Regions from separate parts of the Thalassobacillus hwangdonensis genome, predicted to be linked through region 2. Evidence: riboswitches for the same ligand, from Rfam matches in the RefSeq annotation. Region 2 holds a riboswitch; the other holds the start of a gene.
The links. A riboswitch is a leader RNA that binds a small molecule or an ion and turns the genes downstream of it on or off. The one in region 2 is predicted to bind cyclic di-GMP.
Positions count from the first base shown of each region.

Region 1: another riboswitch for cyclic di-GMP. It lies ahead of ACFQ2J_RS13595 (hypothetical protein); the one in region 2 lies ahead of ACFQ2J_RS17230 (HD-GYP domain-containing protein).

Region 1 is NZ_JBHTKL010000005.1:829,662-841,861, reverse strand. It holds gene hutU (urocanate hydratase) at 1-197, opposite strand, end outside; gene ACFQ2J_RS13630 (helix-turn-helix domain-containing protein) at 365-1,825, opposite strand; gene ACFQ2J_RS13625 (APC family permease) at 1,961-3,418, opposite strand; gene ACFQ2J_RS13620 (amidohydrolase) at 3,501-5,144, opposite strand; gene ACFQ2J_RS13615 (sodium:solute symporter family protein) at 5,230-6,657, opposite strand; gene ACFQ2J_RS13610 (hypothetical protein) at 6,895-8,199, shown strand; gene ACFQ2J_RS13605 (ATP-grasp domain-containing protein) at 8,234-9,109, opposite strand; gene ACFQ2J_RS13600 (DUF5667 domain-containing protein) at 9,277-10,308, opposite strand; gene ACFQ2J_RS13595 (hypothetical protein) at 10,321-10,821, opposite strand; cyclic di-GMP riboswitch class I at 10,889-10,973, opposite strand; gene ACFQ2J_RS13590 (threonine synthase) at 11,324-12,200, opposite strand, start outside.
Region 2 is NZ_JBHTKL010000006.1:311,855-324,054, forward strand. It holds gene ACFQ2J_RS17180 (hypothetical protein) at 1-176, opposite strand, end outside; gene ACFQ2J_RS17185 (TIGR04104 family putative zinc finger protein) at 237-530, opposite strand; gene ACFQ2J_RS17190 (hypothetical protein) at 552-1,064, opposite strand; gene ACFQ2J_RS17195 (Cof-type HAD-IIB family hydrolase) at 1,085-1,858, opposite strand; gene ACFQ2J_RS17200 (hypothetical protein) at 2,039-2,494, shown strand; gene ACFQ2J_RS17205 (hypothetical protein) at 2,519-2,965, shown strand; gene ACFQ2J_RS17210 (hypothetical protein) at 2,979-3,704, shown strand; gene ACFQ2J_RS17215 (hypothetical protein) at 3,727-4,110, shown strand; gene ACFQ2J_RS17220 (sodium/glutamate symporter) at 4,154-5,569, opposite strand; gene ACFQ2J_RS17225 (pirin family protein) at 5,990-6,856, opposite strand; gene ACFQ2J_RS17230 (HD-GYP domain-containing protein) at 6,978-7,589, opposite strand; cyclic di-GMP riboswitch class II at 7,602-7,685, opposite strand; gene ACFQ2J_RS17235 (GGDEF domain-containing protein) at 7,891-8,970, shown strand; gene plsY (glycerol-3-phosphate 1-O-acyltransferase PlsY) at 9,243-9,821, shown strand; gene ACFQ2J_RS17245 (Imm10 family immunity protein) at 9,922-10,332, shown strand; gene ytxJ (bacillithiol system redox-active protein YtxJ) at 10,581-10,925, opposite strand; gene ACFQ2J_RS17255 (protein adenylyltransferase SelO) at 11,316-12,200, opposite strand, start outside.

The DNA.
Region 1 (12,200 bases), on a different contig from region 2:
GTATCGACGATCGCTTCGTAGCACTCCCAGTTACGAGCAGCCTTACCAATTCCACCGTAGACGACCAACTCGTCAGGCTTTTCAGCTACTTCCGGACTCAAGTTATTATTCAGCATCCGAAGTGCAGCTTCCTGGATCCAACCTTTCGTATTCAATTCAGTACCTTTATACTGTTCAATCTTCTTTTGTTGTGTCATTGAAGTTCCATCCCCTCATCACAAAATTTTCTGATAATTCTATGATAGATGGAATCGAACGAAGAAAATAGAACACTAGGTTTCGAATTTCTATAGTAATCTATGATTTCAGATACTCTTTTATGTGAAACGCTTACAAAAACATATAAAAATATATGAATTGATAATTATCTATGTTTGCGAAAAGCTGTAGGAGTAGTTTGAGTAACCTGCTTGAAAACACGACTGAAGTAATTCGCGTTCTGATAACCTACCTCGTTTGCTATGCTGAGGATACTAGCATCCGTATTCAGCAACTTTTCTTTCGCTTTCGTAATACGGACATCGGTCAGCAATTCACGAAAGGACTTTCCTTGCTTTTCATTCAATAAGTAGCTTAAATAAGTCGGACTCCGATCAACGTGTGCAGCGACTTCCTCTAAGCCGAGTTTATAATCAGCATGGTGTGCCTCTATGTATGAAATTGCTTTTTCAATCGGATCCACTTGTTTAAGCTGAGCGTGTTTTTCAAACTCATCGAGTAATTGGTAGATGAACAAAATAAGATCCTGTACAATCCGGTTCAGTACCGCGCCGTCCAGGACCTGTTTGAAGATGCTTTTGTAGAATTCTTCAATTTCAGGGCCAGTCAATTCCTTCCTGTTCATGAATCTCCTTAGCTGAGCCAGGATACTTGTGAGCTTAGTCCTTAACATCCCCGGCGCTGGATAAGGTGCTTCAAAATTGAAAAATTTATCATACATCCAGCTTTTCACTGCTGATTTATCAGCTTTTTCCAGCATTGCAATCCATGTGCGCTGTTCCTCAGGTGTCAAAAAGGGATCGAAATCCTTCCAGGGCTCATCGGAGGAAAGTAACACTTGCTTGAATCCTGTAAAGAAAGTAATCTTCATTGTTTTTCTGAGCTGTGTGTAGATTTGATGAACCGACTTCTCTCCTTTTCCAGGATGCAATGCAATTGCCAATGTTCCTTGTGAAAAAAGTTCCCACTCCTGCATGAAGCGGTGCGCATGAGAAAGAGGATCCGACACTTCACCATGAAATACGAGAATGATTTGATCACTTACAGAAAATACAGAAGGCTGACTTCTAAAATCGAATTGTTGAATAAACTGCCGCAAATGAGGTAAGTCATGCTGGTTTTCTGTTTTCAATAAATAAATCGCGTATGAAAAAGGACGCTGGTCGTCTACAAAAAGCGATTCATAGCCAAGCTGACTCATTACTGGGGCAGACGCATTTCCTGTACCATCTGAGGTAAGGTTTTGAATCGCCAGTTGCAACGTGTGTTTCATCATGGAGGGAGAAAGCGGCTTGACCCAAAGTGCCAGCGCACGTACCTCAAGTGCCTGGGAAGCTCTTTCGAAAGTAGCTTCCGCTGTCATCGCAATTACCTGGTCAGCGTAGTTTTTGATATGCTGCTTAACCATTTCCCACTTATCTTTAGGAATCATATCTAGTTCCAGACAGATGATCCGAGGGCGTTTGTTCTCGAGAACATCCATAAATTCGATTGTATGTTTTGCTTTATGCTGGGTCGCAATCGGAAACGCGTAATTGGAAATCAGCCAGAGAATTCCATTCAGTTCCTGGCTGTCCCGATCTGCGACTACTATATCGTAATCCATGGTGGAACCACCTTTCTTCAAAAAACAACTTACTATTACTAAGATACCTTGTTTCTTCTATATATGCACATCTATAAAAGATTCAAAATCCCCACATTAAAAACGCCCTCCCATCACTGGAAGGACGCTCAATAATTACTGATTCTTGGCTACAACTTCTTTGTTACCGAGAATCAGATAGTTCATTTCACTTTCTGGAATTTCATTCAGCTCTTTACGCTTCACTAGGTAGAATCCAATTCCAAGCACGATCCAGGCAACGAGTGCAATTCTTGACTCGATTCCGAGGAATGCAGGGGAAGTTGGAATCAACAACAGCGATAGGAAAACAAGGCTTACGACGATTCCTAATGCTGAGAATACTTTTTTCATTGGTGCTACTACGTTCACGGATGGGTTGAAGTCAGCACCCATGTTCCATTTGAACAGTTTATACGCCGTGAAGCTTGTGTAGAAGTAGGCGATCGTCACACCGATGGATGACATGTCTACGACCCAGATCAGGACTTCACGTCCGAACCAAGGTGCGAGCATTGCAATCACAACTGTGAAGATGATCCCCACATACGGTGTGTTGTATTTAGGGTGAAGTCTTGAGAATGCTTCAGGGATGATTTTTGCACGGGACATAGCGAACAATAGACGGCTTGATGAAACTGTGAAGCCGTTCAATCCTGTGAAAATACCCATGGATAGTGCGGTTACGAGAATGACAAGTCCAAAGGTTCCGAGCAGATCCTGTACGACAGTACCTGTTCCCCATAGGAGGCTTTCTGCGACAAGGCTTTCCCATGGCTGTGCCATAGCTGTCGCCAAAATCATCATCATGTATAAGAGTGCGGCAAAAATAAGCGCAAGAATAATCAAGTTGAATGCTTTCTTAGAAGAAAAATTGAACTCTTCTGCTAACTGAGGTACGTTATCAAATCCAACATAGGCCCAAGGTGCCATCGCTACGATCGCAATCACTGCTGCAAATGCAGTTTTATCAGCAGGGAACATTGGCTGTACATTGGAGAACCCGGACTCAGGCTGTGCTCCGACTAGGAATGTCAATGCAACAACACTTACTACCATGACAGAACAGAAGATGAACTGCATCCGTCCGGATAAGCCTGTTCCTTTAACATTGAAATATCCAAATACAGCTAGTGCGAGTGTAGCCAAAACGATTTCCGTTCCATAGACATCCCAGCCTGCGATTTGATAAAGTTGCAGATTTTCTACAAACCGTGGGAAAACGAATTTGAACATTAGTGCGAAGGCGGATGCATTCAATGCAACGATACAAATGTAACCAAGTGTCAAGAACCAGCCACAGATGAATGCATGCGTACGGCCAAGACTGATGAAGGAATAGGCGAACTCACCACCGGATACAGGGAAACTCTTAATCAGGAAACCGTAGCTTACTGCAATTACCATCATCAACAGTGCGCCGATTCCGAACCCGAGCATCGCCCCCATTGGTCCAGCTTGTCCCATCCAGTTTGCGGGCTGTACGAATGCGCCCCAGCCAATAGATGAGCCGAGTGCAATCGCCCAGACCCAATGGGACTTAAACGATTTTTGCAATGTTTTTCTTTCTTCCATTGTCAATCTCCTTTAATTTCTTCTATTTTTTATATAAGTACTCGTTTATTATCCTTTTTTCAAGGGTCTTCGTCAAATTCCATCAAGTTCCAAGTTCAGCTCTTGAAAAAACACATTTTCCATCGATATAGGTTGCCTCCACCTCAATATCTTTGATTTCCATTGGATCACATGTCGTAGGATCCTGATCCAGCACTGCAAAATCCGCAGCCTTTCCAATTTCGATGGAGCCTTTCTCTTCTTCCTCAAAATTCAACCTTGCTCCCCATATCGTCATCGACTTCAAAGCTGTCATTGCGTCGATGCGTTGCGCTTCTCCAAGCACTTCACCTGAGGAAGTCACTCGATTGACCGCTGCCCAGATGGAAAACAGTGGAGAGATCGGTGTGATGGGACAATCAGAATGAAGAGTAAATTTCATGCCGAGTTCTTCTGCTTCCTTCAAAGGATTCAGACGGTTTGCACGCTCTTCGCCAAGGAAAATGTCTCGATGACGGTCTCCCCAATAATACACATGGTTGATAAAAAAGGATGCTTGGATTCCGTTCATTTTCATCTGTTGCAAATCTTTGATCGTGGCAGTCTGGACATGCTCGATGCGGTGACGGTGATGGTGTCGTGGCTCCTGCTGCAGAGCAGAAGAATACGCATCGATGATGGAGCCTATTGCTCTATCCCCATTCCCGTGTGTGGCAATCCGGAAGCCTCGGGTGTGAAGGTCAAGCACCTCTTCATTAAAAGCGTCCTGGTCATGACTCAGCTCTCCGGACAATTCGGGACGGGTGAAATAAGGTTGCCTCAATGCACCTGTCAGCCCTTGAATCGATCCATCCTGGAAAAGTTTTGCACTATCTAATCGTGCGCGACCAGCTGTCTCCTGTTGAATACGTTGGTCCACCTCATCAGCTTTCATTCCAGCGAAAGGTCCGCCTTCCCCGAGCAAATGATGAAGCATCAGAAAACGCATTTTCAGTGGGTTTTTATTTTCTGCCAAGGCTTTTACATGGGCTTTATACTCTAAAAATCCTTTCACAAGACCCACACCGGCATCAGAGTTCGTCGTAATTCCTTGAGCGAGGTAATCGTTGGCACCTTGTTCGATAAGTGAAGCCAGTTCCTCCACGGTATAATCAGGAATGACATCATCTACAAGCTTCATCGCTCCAAATTCATGCAGTACCCCGTCAAGCTTTCCGCTCTCATCCCTTCCTAGATGTCCGGCTTTCGGGTCTTGGATATCTTCTGGTATTTCCGCAAGCTCAAGTGCAAAGGAGTTCACTACTGCAAAATGACTGGAAATGTGGCGAATCAAAACTGGGTGATCCGGCGCAACTGCATCCAGTTCCGCTCTTGTAGGGTGACGCTTTTCAGCTAACAGTGTATCGTCATACCCCCAGCCAATAATCCACTCCCCTTTTTCTTTGTGTTTCGTTTCTTCTTCTATACGACTTTGAATATCCTTCACATTTCGATTCAATTGAGCTGTACAATTGATCTGGTCCAGGTATTGGGAGTACATGAGCAAGTGATTGTGAGTATCGATAAAGCCTGGTATCAATGTCTTCCCTTGTAAATCGATGACATGCTCTGCATCAACTCCAGGGTCCCTTTCCTTCCAAACTTGTGTGATCCTTCCTTCAGAAACAGCAAGGGATCCCGCAACCGTTGATGACGGATCAAGCGTGAGTATATGTGCATTCTTAATGATGGTATCGAATTGTGTCATGATTGTATGTTCCTTTCTCTTCTACTAAAAGGAGCATATCGTCATGATATGCTCCTTTTGATATTCCTATCATAGCAATGATTGGTTACAATTTCCGCTTAGAAGAAGCTAAGTTCTCCCAGTATACTGCATGTATTTGTTCTGTTTTTGAATGACTGGTCACCAAGCTGACCACAATCAAACTGACAAGTGAAATTGTCAGACCGAAGATCGTATGATCGATCGGAATGTTCAAGTACGGGTATAGCAACGTAGCTACCAAAGCCAGAATCATACTGACTTCCACGCCGGCTCTCGTTACCCGCTTCCAGAACATAATGGCCAGGAACGGGAAGACAAGAGTAGCGGCTGATAGACGCAACGCCCACTGGTACATCGTCACGATATCCGTCAGGTTGAATGCAACAAGCAACCCTAGGACACTGATGATAGCAACTGTTAAACGTGAAGCGAACATCATTTTCTTCTCAGAAGCGTCCGGGTTGATCATGTGCTGGTACAGGTCTACAGTCAAGTTGGAGCTTCCCTGCAGGATGAATGATGTCGCTCCAGTCATCAATGCAGCAAGCAGGCCGACAAGCACGATTCCTCCAAGGTACGGAGGAAGCATTTCTACGGTAACATAAGAGAAAAGTAAGTCAGGATCCATATCCGACGGCACATAGTTTCGTGCAATCACACCGATGGAATAAGGAAGGAACGAAATAGCACCTGCGATTAAAAAGCCTGTTACCCCTGCAGATTTAGCTACTTCCTCTGTCTTCGATGCAAAAATCCGTTGCCATGTCGATTGCCAAATCATATAGAATGGTCCGACTGACAAAGCAAATAGCAGTACCGCACCTAACCCATCAGGACCAACAGGTGTCAAATATTCAACTGGTGTGTTGGAGATAATTTCTCCAAATCCACCGCCATAGATGATACTTGCAATAAAGAGCGCAATGATACCAACGATGACGATGATACTTTGAATCGCATCGGTAATGATCGTTGCTGGCAATCCTCCGAGAATCGTAAAGCTCAAGATAAGAACGAATGCCAGAATCAACCCTGTATTCACTTCCATTCCAAACGCGATGGTGAAAACGGTCGTCATCCCGACCATCTGTAATGCCAATGTCGGTACGGAATAAACGAATGCGGATAATACAGAAGGAATGACCCCAGTCCGTTTCCCAAACCGCTCACTGAACAAATCTGCGAGCGTAAACAATTTCTGTCTGCGTAACGGTTTTGCAAAAACGACGATCAATAAAATACTGAAGAATACAGCTGGCAGTGCAAATTGGAAGAACCCTGAAAGTCCTACCGTGAATCCCATTCCCAACCAACCGATAAATACTGCAGCCCCGCAAAAGGTACTGATGATAGTTCCGACAATCGACCAGAAGCCCATGTTCCAGCCTGCAATCAAGTAATCCTTCGATGATTTCACTCTAAGAAAATAAAACACACCAAGAGCGAACATGAAGGTAAAGTAGATGATGATGTACGATAAATACCAAGCCATTGAATTGCCTCCATCTTTCTATGTATTTAATTCAGCCTATGAATGGGGTGTATCCCCCTGATCATACAAATTCAAACAAAATAAATTTTCCGAATTTTTAGGCCATTTACTATTATAAAGGTAACACAACCAAAATCAAAAAACATTTTTTTACATCTTACGACAGAATGTAAGCTCACCTCCATTTTTGGTTTGATATAATAAAGAAATGAAATCCAGGATTGCGAGGTCATATATATGAAAAAGATCCCGAAAGTACCTTATCGGTATATCTTCATCGTTTTTGGAGCAGCATTATCTTTTTTTATTTGTTATTTTATCTTCCCTTTCAAGGACACAGCTGAATTCATCCAATTTACAACCACTGTCACCGGTTTGATCGTATCATTCTCGGCGTTCATCTTTGCGATGAAAACATATTTGTCGATCGACAGTGTCAATGTCATCACTCAGATGGATGGTAATGTCTTAGAAAATGAGAACTACGTCACATCCTTCACCAGCCTTTTGAGGGTCTATGATATGGAGACTTCCAAAAAAGTAGGAGACGAGATTTTCAAACAACTTGAGGATAGATTTTCGAAAGAATCAAAGACCGCCATTGAATTTGCAACTCATCTTCAGTACTTCATTGATATCATTGTGTTCTTTCCTTATCTTTTCAACGCAGCAGACGAAAACCGGCAGCGGAATATCGATAAGATGGATCATGTCTTAGAACTGATTGACCAACGTAAGCAAGCATTTTTGGCTGTAAGCACAGGGAACCTGATTCTGATTGATGAAACGGTCAAGCTGATCAAATCCATCACTACATACCAACAATTGACCCACCGTAACGATAAGCAAGTGACCTCCACTCTTCTTGATGTGAGAGGAACGATGCTGAAGAATAGCGTCACCCAGACGGTCTACTATAATTATCTTGGTCTGTACTACAATAAAAAAGCGAATGGCATCCTCAGGAGGAAATACGACATGGACAACCTTGATTTCTTTTCCACTGAAGGTGCACTGAAAGTGAAACAGACGATTCACACCCAATTATCCAGTGAAGATTTGGAATTGTTCATTCTCTATTTGAATGAGGCCAAGTATGCCTTTCATCAGGCACTTGAAAACGGACATAAAGATGTGATGTGGGAAGGCTTCATCAAATACAATGATGCTCGATCCACTTACTTGCTGCAGCAGACTTCCGTTACATATGAAGGGGAAGACTGGCAAAGTATCATGAATGACGCCCTGGTGGCAAGAAACCGGCTGAACATCCTTATTTCTGATATTCTGGAACGAGAAACGCCATCTCATCTCCAGGAATCCTTCAACTTTGAGTATCATCTGGCGAGTCTTGCAAAGATAAATCTATTGATTGCAGAAAAACAAGATATCACGGATTCACTCGGGCAACTGAAATATGCTTATCCGAGCTACGAAGGACTTGAAAAGGATCCGTTATTGGAGACTTCTTTTGAAGGTAAATTTGACAAAATCAATGCGTATCAACAGGAAATCCGCTCCTCCCTTACTGCTTTACAATAAGAAAGAGACTGGCCAGCTGGTCAGTCTCTTTTCATTATCGAATCTCGGCAATTACATGATCAATCATGGCACCAGCGATGTCTGCACCTGTGCAATCCGTAATGTTTTTAATGTGGGAGTTCCCGTTAATTTCACAAATGATCGGCTGATTTTCTTTCCCGAACAGAAGGTCAACCCCGGCGAAGTCAAGCCCAAGCTCCTTACTAGCACGGATAGCCAACTGTATTTGTTCATCCGTTGGTTGATAGGTTCGCATGATGCCACCATTGGTGATATTCGCCCGAAAGTCATCGTTACCAGAAGTCCTGAGCATTGATGCAGCCGGCTGATTACCGACAATATTGATACGCACGTCGCGGCCGTTGCTGGATGCGATGAATTCCTGGAACATGAACGGCTTATGCTGGAACACCTGAGCCTTCTCCACTAATTCTTGTGCGGAATGAGCAAGAAACACTTGCTTTCCGAAAGATCCGTAACAACCCTTAATAATCATGGGAAATGCTAGCTCATCAACTACTCTCTCAATAAAATCCCTATACAAACCCTCGGACTGATTGAAGTTGACCGGTGCCAGAATCGTTTTCGGCATTGGTAAACCGCAATCATTCAGACGAATATGGGTCAGCGCTTTATTTGCAGTATGTTCAATTGCTTCCGATGAATTGAAAACACGAACGCCCAAGCTCTCCAAGTACTTTGCCAGAAATACATCATTGTTCCAAGAAATAACGAAATCAGGTTTTGTATTCTTACTCTCTTCTTTATGTAAGACATAAAACAAATCAATATCTGTTTTAATCGTCAGAGAAATGTTTCTTAGATTTGCAGCTTTCTGAAGTAAGTCGTAATTGTCCTGAAACTTTTTAGATGAAGCAGTAAAACTATTTACAATCAGCCAGCCTAGCATGTAAGATGCCTCCCTGAATTAACTACTATTCACAGTATAGTAGAAATAGAAGTCAATTGATATCACCTCTCTCCACTGAAAATTAAAAAGCGCTTGGGAGAAGTCATATCCTCACAAGCGCTTTTTACAAAGCCAATTATTAAATCATCCTTACATCAATCGTCGTCTCACTGTTCATCGTCATCTTCATCTTCGTCATCTTCATCGTCATCACGGCGATCTCTGTCATCGTCCTCGTCTTCATCTTCATCCTGGTCATCATCGTCGTCGCGGCGATCTCTGTCATCGTCCTCGTCTTCATCTTCATCCTGGTCATCATCATCGTCGCGGCGATCTCTGTCATCATCATCGTCTTCATCTTCACCCTGGTCATCATCGTCGTCGCGGCGATCTCTGTCATCGTCCTCGTCTTCATCTTCGTCCTGGTCATCATCGTCGTCGCGGCGATCTCTGTCATCGTCCTCGTCTTCATCTTCGTCCTGGTCATCATCGTCGTCGCGGCGATCTCTGTCATCGTCCTCGTCTTCATCTTCGTCCTGGTCATCATCGTCATCGCGGCGATCTCTGTCATCATCTTTATCTTCGTTACGATCTACTCGATTTTGGTCACGATCTCTATTACTGTTCTTTTCTTCTTTTTGTTCCTCATCATCATTACTATCGTCGTTCTTTTCTTCGTCTTCATCCTCAGCCGAGCCTTTTGAGGTCTTGGAGTCAAGCAGTACTTTTTGATGCTGAGCCAACGCTTTTTCCAAACCTTTCTTCGCCTCTTCAGGCAAGTCATCTCTTTGAAGAAGGGCATCAATTTGTTTTGTACCTTTAGTCAAAGACTCCAGTGCTTCATCCAGTGAATCATCTTCAATCGTTTCCGAATCACTTCCATCCTTCAGTACAGTGACACTTTCCTCTTTTTGATCGATGAGATTTTCCAATTCATCAATCAATTGTAAGGCAAGCTCTTCTTCCCCACGTTCCAATGCAGTCTCTATTTCATTCATTCGCTTTTCGGCAAATTCATTCAATAAGTGCACTTTTTCCTTTTGATCCTTTGTTAATTCAAAAGTGGACTCTTCCATAAAACGTATCGTTTGATAAAACTCAGACTGAATATCGGTCTGTCCTTCTTCAGCAGACACACCTGTCATCCCGATTGAAAATACCAGACTGAAAGCAGCGCCTACACTTAACACTTTTCTCATTATAAATCCCCCTTATTTTAGATGGACTTCATCCAAGAATTTTTTGATCTCATTCTCTTTCTTCTCATAAGCTGAGAGAGGTGAAATGAACGTAAATACATATGTAAATTCTCGATGTTTCTTTATATAAATATCTGTTCTCATCTTTTCATTCAATCCAGAGATAAAAGAAATAGAAGCCTTATCATCTTGAACCACATCTACTTTACCCGCTCCATCTTTCAACTCATCTTTGATGTTTTCGAAAGATTTAGTTGTTTCGGTTACGGTTACAATTGCTTTCGATTGATTGTTGGTGAATTTCGCATGAAGTCTACCTTCGTCTGTCTCTTTTTCAAGTAACCAGCCTTCCATTTCCCCAACAGATAAATGATAAGAAGTATTTTCGTATAAGACCGATTCTTTACTCTCTTTAGAAGAATTCCCTTGTTTGCCTTGCACCTCCTCAGGCGAATTACATGCACTTAATGTAAATAACAACAAAATACTTACGATAAAGCTGCGGAATCTCAAATCCTAACCTCCTTTGTATTGAAAAAATAAATAAACCTATCCAATTACATGGATAGGTTTACACGTAATTGGCAGCTGGCAAGCATAGATAAACACCTTTAGCCCCTGTAGCTTTGCGTCCCTACTTTTCAATAGGTTTGCCTTTGTCGAATATATGAAGTTGATAATCTAATAATACCATAATTACCTTTGATGCTTTATCTAATTATGCCTAAATCAGGAATATAAACCCGAATAATTGGACTAATCAGGAAAATATACACACCTAATACCCTATCGTAAATTGCGATCAAAAAGTGCTAAGCGTATAGAGATTGTAAGTATTAAGAGTCAGTCGCCGGTAAATTTCAGATGGCGCCGGAAAAATCCGGAAGTTGCCGGTAAAGGTGAGCAAGTGGCCGGTAAATTCAAAAACTCGCCGGCAACCTTTTAAGACTCGCTGGAAAGCAGATTACACTTGGCTCACAAAAAAATGCTAAGCGCTTACGCTTAGCATTTTACATTAAAATACGTGCTGAGTCGCTATCCAATCCTGATAGTTCTTTACTGTAGGTACGTTCGACACTTCATATGGTAAGTATTTCATAGCGTGTGAGGTATTGAATAGTACGACTTCGTCATCTTCAGAGAGCCAGCCTTCTTCTACCAACCGTTTGAATCCTGCCATCGTCGCGGATCCTTCCGGTGATGAAGAAACTCCATACTTACCGAAGTAAGACTGCGCATCTTTGATTTCTTCTTTGGTAACCGCAACAGCTGTCCCATTAGAATCACGTAGGATAGAAGTGATCAGTTCCCCATCCGGAGGGCTTGGTACTCGCATGCCGGTCGGGTTGGACACGACTCCATAGGTTTGTGCAGAGAATGGACTTTCAGTTTCAATCGAAGTAACAATAGGCTGACAGCCATCTTCCTGCACGCTGACGATTTTCGGAAGATCTCCTTCAATGAACCCAAGCTCTTTCAGCTGCAGAAACGCATTCCACATCCCGATGACACCGGATCCACCGCCTGTCGGGTAGATGATTACGTCTGGCAGGTTCCAATCAAATTGTTCTGCCAATTCCAATCCCATCGTCTTTTTTCCTTCAGCTCTTCCCGGTTCCTTCAATGTGCCGACATTGTGCCAGCCCTGCTCTTTTTTTCCGTCCTGGATCAGCTTTCCAGCATCCTGGATCAAACCATCCACCAAAAACGTATGAGCACCGTGCAGCATGCATTCTTCCACAATCAGGCCTGGGCAATCCTTAGGCACGAACGCATATGCTTCCATTCCAGCGTAGCCCGCATATGCAGCTAGTGCTGAAGCGGCATTCCCATTAGAATTCACGGCAACTTTTTTGACCCCATACTCATTTGCTACAGACACTGCTGCTGAT
Region 2 (12,200 bases):
GCAATATGCATGCGCGTTTCTGATACTTCAAGAATGTAAAGATGCCGATAATCGGACGTTGTTTCGGATTGATTCGTTACATCCACAAAAGAGTCAGGATTTGGAGTAGGGTAGCTTTCCTGCATGCATCCAGCTAAGAGTGTTAAAACAATTGCAAGTGATAATAGAAATTTCATAAACTCCCTCCACACTGTATGGTCCTTCTTACTTATTGGACGAGATAAACTCGGAGTCGGTTACAAATTTTTACGAGTTAACCTTAAACAAAATGGAATGATCAAAGTCACAACTGAGATCACAGTAAATGTAATCGTAATGGAGGTTGATGTAGAAACAAAGAAGGATGTCAGAATCATAGGAGCTGGCCAAATGAGGGAGAGGATACCTACATAATGTCTTGTCTGCTGACTGATGTGGTGGTGTTGTTTACAGTAAGGACATTTCTTTAATCTCCTTAAATTGTAGCATTGTTTGAAAGTCTCCCAGAAACTCCATTCCTCCCCACAATATTGGCAAACTGGCAGTTTCATTGAGTAACCTCCCTCTACCTACTAGCGTTTAGCAGAAACGAAAAATTGATTCGAAGTGTACTCCGTTTCCTTGAGAACCGCCTGAAGCAGGGTCTCCTCCATTTCCTGATCAATTTCCTCTTCGGTCCAGATGTTGATTTCGAGCTCTTTATCTTTCATCGAGACGACTTCAACATTCACAGTGAAATCAGATAGATGCTGGTCCAAAACGGATTGAACTTTTTCTTTTGCATCCACGTGCATTTTCTCAAAATCATATGAGTCAGTAATTTTCTGATCAGAGATATTCTGTCCGACATAAAAAATCAATTCAGGGTTTTCACGTTCATACGCTTTTGCATGGTAGGTCTGGTGGATGATGTCATAGTTGATATTCTTGACCACAAAGTCTCCATCGTAGTTACTTTCCAAATGTTCTTCGAATGCTTTATCGTATTTGTACAAGTCCCATGGAGTCCCGTAATTAAAGAAGAAAATTCCTGATAGGATGATAATCAGAAAAAAATAAAACGGTTTCGATTTCAACAGCTTCACGAAATCCTCCTCCTTCCCTATTAGATGAGATTGTAGTGCGCCAATGCGAAAGAAATTCCATCCTCACTTGATTTCTTCGTGACGAAGTCTGCTGTCTGCTTTAGTTTTTCACTTCCATTTCCCATTGCTACACCCACCCCTACAAGCTCCAGCATATCAATATCATTTTCTCCATCTCCGAATGCAATCGCTTCTGAAGGGGTGTAACCAAAATGTTCAAGCACCTTTAAAATCGCAACTGATTTCGACACATCCTCCTGAAGCACATTCAGCACATATGGATGCCATCTTCGAAATGTTAAATTCGGAAAAGCCTTTTGGTATTTTTCAGCTGTTGGATCATCTCCGAATAAACACAGCAGATAGATTTCTTTTTGGTGAATCGAGGGATCAACTGCCGGGTATTCGTCCAGCGCTAATGTCTCCTTCAATGCATTGGATATCTCAGGTTCTTTAACCCCATTCATATTGAAGTCTTCAGTATAGAAAGATAATCCGTGGTTCTCCACCTGTGAAAACTCAACTACTTCCTTGACTAGCTGTTTATCCAAAGGAATCTTATGTAATACTTTATCTTTATGCGTTACGTATCCGCCATTTGCCGTGATGAAGGTATCTATTCCTAAATCCCTGATTTCTTCACACATTGAAAGAGGTCTTCCTGTAGCTGCCACCAGTTGGATTCCGTTTCTTTTCAATGATTGGATTGCGAGTTTTGTAGATTGGGAAATGCTTCCGTTGTCGTGGTGAGTGATGGTGCCATCAATATCGAAAAAAATGATTTTATAGGCCATGTCGTACTCCATTCTTCTCTATACATATTAAAGCAGGAAAAAAATCCTATATCCTAATATTACCACATCACTTTTTTCAGGTTGAAATGCATATCAGTGATAATAGTATTTTGGCAATATTTAACTTTTAAATGATATAATAAAGAATGGGAAGTAAACCAGAGCAAAGGAGGTATGCAGTTGAGAAATAAGCAATTTTTCTTGATAACTGTATGGATTATTCTCTTAACTTCTTTTGTTCCAAGTAAGGCATCCGCGACAACTTGGGAATATTCATTTGTTGTTTGGGACGGTTATATTTATGTGATTAGTGATGAGGAATATGTTACAGATGTTGATAAAGAAATTGGTCATGTCACAAAGTATTCAGATATGGACCAGTATGCCGGTAACTTTTCTAATACGTACAAGAAAGGTACGAAATATTATTCGATTGAAGGCGTCAGCACGGACGAAGCAATCGCCATTGAAGAATCCGATGGTCAATACATAAAGGCTTATCGAGAAGAAAAATATGGGTACGGATCTATTTTTGATGTGCAAAGGATTGTCATGGTTCTTATCTTTTTAGTGATGGGGATTTTTGCTATATTTGTCGGTTATAAATTGCTTGAGAATAAACGTGATGATAAGTAAAGATTAACTAAAGGGGGGATTTATTTGAAAAAATTCAATAAGGCATCCCTTATATATGGAAGTGTAGGATTATTATTGTTCCTTTTAACGATCCCTACCAATTTCAACTTGATCGGGTATAATTACAGCTTTGATGAAGAAAGTGAAGTTTTTACCATTCAAGAAGGATATTTTAATAAGGAATACACCCCAGTACACATTACTAACGATAACGCCAGTACATTATCCTTAATAATTTTGTCGGTTGCAAAAGCGGACAATATTTGGATAATGAATATTTTTATACTCTCCATGTTTGCAGCAGCTTTGTTCCTCTTGTTCAATAAATCGTTCAAGCATTCTACTAAATTCTCAAAAAAGTATATTCTACTCTACTTAGTATTATTTATCTCTTTTATCATTTGGGATATTGACGTTAACCTGGATTCTTATCAGGAAGTAAAACACTATGTAAATGAATTAAAGAGATGAAGAGGATGAGCAGATGAAAAAGGTAAATGATTTCTCACCATTTCATTGGATTACAAATGAAACAGAGCCAATTGATTTTGATAATTGGACAGGTAGCAGAGTTGAAAATTTCATCCCAAAAAGATTTACTCATTTCGCTAAACTGATGCACCCTCTTTACCCGGATATAAATATAAAGAATGAAGCTTTATTATGGAGTGATTGTGACCCTGCTGAAGAAGTAACCTTTAATTTTGGAAAACGGATCTTATTGAAAGATTTGGCTGAAAAATATGGCCTTCCATTTAATAAGGAATTTAGTTTCCACTCGTTTGTAAATGCAGTGGGCGGCTATCCTCGATATTTGCCAGGACCAGTTGAAGACAGTATGGATGCTGAAATGGTTCCAGAAGTAATTAAGGTTCTAAATCCATTTACAAAGGGAATGTGTTTCTTCCATTATGACCTATTAAAGGTGAACGAGTATGAGGAAGAGCACGGCTATGGTCATTTGTATTATGGGAATTTAATAGATGTTGAACAGCTCGCTGCTAAAGAAGAAATACGGGATTATCCAACCTACTGGTGGCCAGAGGACAAGAGCTGGTGTCTTTTTACCGGAATTGATTTTGACTTCACCTTATTCGGTGGAACTAAAAAGATGGTGGAAGCATTTCAAGCAAATGCTGAAATTGAATGCATTAAAGTAGATATGCGGACACGAGTAGATGATCATGCAGATAGGAAGAATTTTTCCTGAATGATGTGGGGAGGTTTGGAAGGTGGATTTCATCTACATAGCATCAATAATTGTTGCGCTTTCTTTTGTATCAATTGCCGGGTTTCAGGTGCTTCTTTCCCTTGGTTTCCCCTTAGGTGAATTTGCAATGGGAGGCCAACATAAAATCCTCCCCAAAAAATTAAGAATTGTGAGTGTTATTAATGCTTTAATTCTCTTATTCATGGCTTTCGTTTTTCTACACCATACAGATGTCTTGAATTGGTCTTTCTTTATATCTACCAATATAGCGGTATGGGTGATAACGATTTTTCTCGGAATGAATACAGTAGCAAACCTGATCTCACCGAGCAAAAAAGAACGTTTCGTTATGACACCATTATCAGGGGTCACTTTCATCCTATGTTTATTTATCGTCTTATCCTAAAACCATAAAAAAATGCTGCCTCATCAGAGACAGCATTTTCAACTTAAGATCCTTTTTTACCGAAATAGAATAATCCTGCTAACACACCAGTCAATGACATGACTGCTGCGAACGCCAACATCGGCACCGCTCCGAATTGCGCGATGAATGGAACGGATAAGGCTGTTACAAGCCCCCCGCCAAGGAACGGTTCATACACCAATTGTTTATAACCGAATGCTTCGAACGCAGGCGATTTGCTATCCGGATCGACAATCCTCATGAGTAACAGTCCTGTTGCAGTAACACCCATGGATTGACCGAAGTCCCCAATACCACGTTCAAACCAATATTGCGGAATGATTCTCGGAGCAAGAACCAGGAAACCAACAACGTTCCATGTGATTCCAGCAACTGCCAGCACAATGAATGGCACAAGGTATTCGCCAATGACATCGAGTGACACAGAAGCAATCGCGGTCAAAATAAGGATATCCAGTGCAAAACCTTGGATACGAGCAATCATCGGACGGTCTAACACATCATGTTTATCCGTCTTATCAAAGAACAACTGTAAGAGTATGCCCCCGATCATTGCAATAGGGAACAATGGCACATAGGTCATGATTTCACTATCCGTCCAAGCACCCCATGTCACACTTTCTAATGCAATCAGTCCCTCCAGGATGACATACCCGATGAGAACTGCCAGTGAAATGAGCGCAAAGTGGAAGGATAACGGTTCGATTGATTCTGGTCTTACTGTCATATTAGCTGCAGGTTCACGATTTTGGAACTCCATGATACCCTTCTTTTTCAAATTAGAGAATTCTTTAACGTCTTTGACAATCTCTGTCTTCTCTTTTCTGACTGCCCAGTTGATCATGATGATACCGAAAATGACACCAGATAAAATACCAACTGTAGCTAAACCGATTGCCAGATCAAACGCTTCAGGAAAGCCTAGATCCTCAAACGTCTGGGCCATACCTGCCGCTGTACCATGACCTCCTTCAAAGGCAACCTCGATAAGGGCACCCGCCATTGGAGGTATATCGTAGAATGGCACGAGGATCAGCAATACTACCAATAGACCGACGACATATTGTCCCCAGCCAATTGCCCAACCGAAAGCTAACTGCGGGCCCCCATAATTCCAAATATTCTTAAGTGTGGGCGTCTTCGCCCCAAGGAATAAGGCCGCAAATACAATGTTAATCAGCAGGCCAGGTAATGCTTCCCAAACCTGAGTGATCCCTTCAGTCATGATTCCATTCGTGAAAAAGTTGTCTTCTGAAACGAAGGGGGTAACTAACTTACCAAGCACCTGAGGACCAAGAAGTAAAGCTAGAAAGCCACCGATGATGGATGAAGGCAGAAATAAATTTTGGAAGATCGGAAATTTAATCCGGATCAGCTTCCCTAACAGCAAGAAAATCGAAATATATACTAAGGCAAAACCTATCTGGGCAGGCGTCATTTTACCTCTCCTTTACATTAAATATCTTAGAGAGAGTTATACCCTGTGGACGCTATTTGCCAAACATAGGAAAAAGATTTCATAAAAGTCAAATTTTTTGTGCATTTTCAATCACAGGAATTGAATGCCTATTAAGGGGTGTGGGAGATTGAAAAACTTTAAGAAAGAGTATCCAATTCTAAAACAGGATGAATACCATCGGAAAATGAAAAAGAAAAACAAAGGGCTTGTCATTGATACTATTACCGGTTTTATTAATTTTTTATTGAAGATAATCTTTAGATAATCCTAGCTCCACATAAATGTGCGTTGGAAGAAACAAATTATTGCTCAAAAAAAGAGGAGCTCAGAAATCGAAGCTCCTCCTTTTTAATACACACATATTAACAACTAATCTCGACAGATGGCACTTTAGTTATTTTATACTGCCGGCGGTCCAAACTTTCCGTTGCGGAAATCTTCGTATGCCTGCTTAATTTCTTCCATTGAATTCATGACAAATGGACCATGCGCGACCACTTGCTCACGTATCGGCTTGCCGGAATAAACGAGCACTCTCGTTCGGCGCTTTTTGGAAGTGACCTTCAGTTCGCTTGTTGCGTCGTTAGGAGCCTCTTCGTTAAAGCTCAGAGTTGCTACACCATGTTTGTTCAAATTCACCGGATCTTCCCCGATATCTGCTGAACCGGCAAGGACATATGCGAACGCATTGTGATTCTCTGGCAGGTCGAGGGTGAACGAAGCACCTTCTTCCATCGTCAGTTCCGTCAACGTGATCGGTACGATAGAATCCATCGGGCCTTTCACACCTGCCACGTTTCCTGAGAAAACTTTTGCCTGGCCGCCATCAAATCGTACGACCGGCGCGTCTTCACCATAAAGGTTCTGATATCTCGTTCCGGTGAATTTCTTTTCCTTCGGCAGATTCAGCCATAGCTGAAGGGTATGCGCGATATCATCTTCGACACCGTCCTCCGCGTGCCTTGCTCCGCCACCGGCATTCATGTACTGAACGTCACCTGGCTCAAGGATATCTCTTCCCCCACCATTGTCGATGTGCTCCAGCCTTCCATCGACGACATAGGTGATCGTCTGGAAGCCGCGGTGTGGATGATCGGTGAATGTTCCCTTCTTGAACCAGTCTTCCGCCATCAGGATGAACGGATCGAACATCTCGAACTGGCCAGCAGGCAGGACCCACCCTTTCTGGATCGAAGGGAATCCTACCTCATCGTATTTCACATACCACTGTTTATCTACATTACGTTTGAACTCTGCCACACTTATCCTTCCCTTCCTACTTTCTTGATTCTATTCTAGGAACAGTAGGAAATAATGTCCAAATATGTGCCCGAAATAAAATTAGAGGCTCCCATACACATTGTGCTGGGAGCCTCATTCTTTAAATTTATAAAGGAAGAGATTTTTTCATACTCTTCTCACGGATGAATTCTTCAAAGAGATCGACATAATCTGCATCATAGTGGGTATCCCCATGCTTCCTCAAGTCTTCAAGCGCCTCTCCTGGTGTGAAAACTTTCCCATAGGATCTTGCACTTATCATGGCATCATAACTATCGATGATCCGCAAGATTCTCACACAGGAATCCAGCCTTGCACCCTGCAATCCATAAAGATAGCCGGAACCATCGAGGTTTTCGTGATGATACAAGACCACATCTGGTTCTAATTTAATGTCCGTATGGTCACTCAAAATTTCAGTACCATATCGCGGATGCCCTTTTAAAATATGCCACTCCATATTAGTAAGTGGACTTCGCTTCTGTAAGATGCGCTTCGGGACCTGCAGCTTTCCGATATCGTGAAGCAGCACAGAAAGCACCCGTGAAGGCACCAGCATTTTCGACAATGACCAATAATCACAGAACCTTACATAATAATCGGTTACCTGTAACGAATGTTGATATGTAATGGCGTCATGTTTCCGGAGCTGTTCTAGTAAATCCTTTGCAGAAGGAGAATACACATTTAAGTAATAATCCAAAGGGGAAAAACTCATCTTTCATACCTCCATTTAGGAGCCGGTTGCACTAGTGACTCCCGATAACTCAAGTGCCCACATGAAGAGTTATCGTTCATTGCCTTCTCTTCGTTGATGTGTGAAGCAGTTATAGCCTTGCTTTGTACCTATTATAATCACTTTTCGGCTTTAATACTAGTTCATACTGGTGAGGAAAAAGGAATTTTATGATTATTTCACAAAGATTTTACATTCTCTTTTCGACATATTTCTTAAAAATGCTATACTTTTAGATAACTATATTTGTAACGATTACCAGTAATGGAAATAGGTGATTTATTTGATTAAGGATCTCGCAGCAAACGCTGCTGTTCTCATATCCTGCTTTTATTTGATGAGTAAAATCTTCCCCAAACCTTTGAATTCCAAGAACTCCTTGAAGACCTCGATAGGTTACGGCTTCTTCTTTGGACTACTCGGCTTACTATTGATGTACTTTTCCATCCAGGCGACTGATACTGTCAGGGTTGACTTGAGACATCTGGCTATCCTCTTCATAGGTTTTTATGGTGGCATTCCTGCCACGATTGTAACGACGGTAATCATTGCAGGAAGCCGTTTCTTCTTCGGTTTTACTGAAGCAGCTTACGTTGCTGTAGCACTCTCCCTGCTGTTGGGAGGCTGTGTAATTTTGCTAGCTAAATATGCACAAATCGACAGCATAAAAGTCAAAATGTTTTTCGGGAATATCATAGGCATGTTATTTGTAACGATCGCATTATATATCACAATCAGTGATGAAGCGTTACGCCAGGAAATCTTACTTTTCTATTGGCCGTTTGGAATCATTGCAGGGCTCTTAGCAGTGAAAGTATTCATTGATATGCAGGAAGCCAACCGCTTATTCCACTTCTATAAAGAATCGGCCGAAGTGGACTTCTTGACTGGACTGAACAACGTACGGCAATTTGACTACTATTTGAATATCTTTACAACCAGGTTTAAAGAAAAGCATGAGAGTTTATCCATTCTGGTAATTGATATCGATCATTTCAAGAAAGTGAATGATACTTACGGCCATGATGCAGGGGATGAAGTGCTGAAACAGCTTGGAGCGATCTTAAACGAGACCTCTCGGGACATGGATATTGTCTCGAGAAACGGCGGTGAGGAATTCTCAATATTGCTTCCTAATTGCAGGCTTACCCAGGCGACTGCTGTTGGAGAACGGATAAGAAAGCGGGTAGAAAACAACACGTTTGTCTTACCGGACAATCAGCCGCTCCATATAACTGTTTCCATCGGGGCTTCGAGCCTGACGAAGCAGGACGTAGTAATCAAAGACTTCCTGAAACGTGCCGACGTCGCTTTATACGAAGCAAAAGAAAGCGGCCGCAACAAACTATGCATCGCCCAATAATAGAGGAGCCGGGATTCACTTTCCCAGCTCCTCTATTGCTTTAACGCATTGAGGGACAGTCCCCCGCTCTGCTAAAGCTTCACCGCGATGAGGGACTGTCACTCATCGCGGTGAAGTGCTAAGGCGTGAAATTTTCTGTGCCTGAGCTAACGGGTTCAGTTTTGGAAGAGAAACGAGCTGAGCAGTTATTACAAGAAGGGTTGCAGGAAAAAATAAATAACAAAGAGAAATACTTATAATAGCAAACTAATAATTGAGGAGACAATACTACTTTGAACATTTTAACTCTAATTTCAAGTTATATAATAGGTTCAATCTCATTTGCTTTAATAGTCGGTAAAGTGTTTTATAAGAAGGATATTCGCAATTATGGTAGTGGAAATCTTGGTGCAACGAATGCTTATAGAGTTTTAGGCATAAAAGCAGGAGTAATTGTTGCAATTGCAGATATATTAAAAGGTACACTTGCTTGTTTACTTCCGATAATACTTAGTTCTACGGTTAACCCTATTGTATGTGGTTTATTAGCCATATTAGGACACATCTTTTCTGTATTTGCTAGTTTTAAAGGCGGAAAAGCTGTAGCTACAGCGACTGGAGTTTTCTTGTTTTTGACCCCTTTAGGCGTTTTTGTTGGTTTCGTTGTATTTGTATTAACTTTGATCTTTACTAAGTATGTATCACTTAGTTCAATGTTGGCTTGTATATCATTATTCATTTACAGTCTAATATTTGAAGATGTAGTTATCATGGCACTTTCTCTATTAATAAGCGTTTCAATAATTATTCTTCATCGACAAAACATAAAGAGAATTCTAAATGGAACAGAGAATAAAATAGTCGAAGGATAATGAGTGTTACTTGTTAAGCGAAAGGGTACTTTTCTTCAATCAGAAGATCGGTCTCTTCTTTTTAAAGTAACGGAGCATGCTAGTTCTAGAAGGATTTAATATGAGAGGGACATGGGGAATGCAAAAACTGTTAAAAGCGAACTTTTTAAATACTGATGTTGATGAGCATACAAATGTCCTTATTATAGGCTTTGCTGATGATGAGTTTAATGCCAACGAATATGTACTTTTACAAAAGTCATTAGTAACTGATGATAAGAGACTAGAATCGAATGAGGTCAATATTACCTATAATGATGAAATCCGTTCAACCTTTGGTGGAATTTTAAATGTAGTTTTATACAAAGATTGTGTAGAAATAGAACTAGATAATAATGCCTCAAGACAACTTCAAACGGAAAAAACAATACAAATATCTTTCGCTGAAAAAGACGATAACTTGTTGAAGTTAAAAACACACTTAATGACAATGTTTCAAGATCATGAAGGAGTATTTAAAAGCGAAGTGTAGTTTTTTTCCTACGCTAACGAGTGCTTTAGTTTAATAAGTGAAAAAATAATATTTCCATAAATAAAACGCTTAGAAAAAATCTGAGCGTTTTATTTTGCTATTCACACTTTTATTTAGAATCGAACTTTTCCCAATACTGAACTTGTTAGGCTGAGTAAAAGGTATCCTTCAATAATCCATATGTTCGTTTTGTGGATGAGGAATATTTGATATTCCCTTTAGTAATCCTCATCTTCAACAATCACCTTCTAACAACCTACCTGAACGGCTTTTCTTATACGCTTTTCTGTTATCTTCCAATGGGATGTATTCCATATAATTCGTTGTTTATCTATGAGGAAAATTTGAGGTGATTTATGAGGAATATTCGTATCCTTTGCGATTTCATCAGATATTCTTCTGTTTTCAATAACCTTCACCATACAGCAATCTATTTCATATTCATCTTCCTTTTTGAACGCTTTCAAATGCTTGAAAGCTCTAGCACTGATCATACAGGAGGTACTATGCTTAAAGACTAATACCGGTGAATCCGTGGAGCGTTTCCATAGGTCCTGCCAACCTTCAAATGAGGTCAGTTCATTAATACCCATCGCCATCCCCCTAGAAATTAATTAATCCCTATTGCCCTTACCGATTACTCCTAATGTCTAACATGGAACCAAAAACTAAACCTAAAACGATACCGAGCGGGAGGCTGATCGCTAGTTGGTCAACAGCTATTCCTACGCTAGTGCCAATTGCTACACCAAGGACAATTCCTATTCCTCGGAACCTTGTCTTTTTCATTTTCCATCTCCTATCTCATGATCAAAAGCACCTTACTATTACATACGGGTTCATTCTTCATACGTTTCATAAACTTCTATAAAAATAAGCGATAGCCACTATGCAGCTATCGCCTGTTTCTTGAATATTTAATTCCGGTATAAATACGTTCACTTTTACTTTTAAATAGCCATCGTTACCTATGATTGAGACCCTTAGGTGCCGCAGTAGGTTCGGTATGGGATGGTGGTTGGTGCTGGTGGTGTGGTATAAGCTTCTTGCTCAGCCCCGTAAGCATATGGGTCAGCAAGCACGTCGAGCAGATTCCGCATCGGCCTTAGATCATCTTGCTCGACCGCTGCTTTCAATGCTTCTTCGACGCGATGGTTCCTTGGGATGACTGCTGGGTTGTTCGCTTTCATCCGCTCTCGCATTTCTTCCTCTGACGCATCCTGCTCAGCCAGCCGCTTCTGCCATTTCTTATACCATACTTCGAATACTTGATCTTCCACCATCTCCACTTCTTCACCGAGAGTCAATGCCCGGAACGTATTCGTAAAGTCTGCTTCATGCTTTTTCATCAGCTTCAGCAGCTCCTGAACCAGGGCTTCATCTTCTTCCGCTTCGCCAAACAATCCGAGTTTCTTCCGCATGCCATCCAGCCAGTACTTTTTAGAAAGCTCGAGGTATCCCTCCATCGCTTCCTGCGCCATAGCCAGCGCTTTCTCCTGGTCCTCATCCAGCAACGGAAGCAATGTCTCTGCAAACCTGGCTAGATTCCAGCCGCCGATTCCCGGCTGATTACCATATGCATAACGTCCATCAGTATCAATTGAGCTGAACACAGTCTTCGGGTCGTACGTATCCATAAACGCACATGGACCGTAATCGATCGTCTCCCCACTGATTGTCATGTTGTCAGTATTCATCACCCCATGGATGAATCCGACATGCTGCCACTTGGCGATCAGCGCAGCCTGGCGATCAATCACCCGCTCCAACAAGGAAAGATACTTGTTCTCATCCCCGGCCACATCCGGGTAATGCCGCTCAATCGCATAATTCGCCAATGAGCGCAGCTTCTCTACATCATCAAGTCC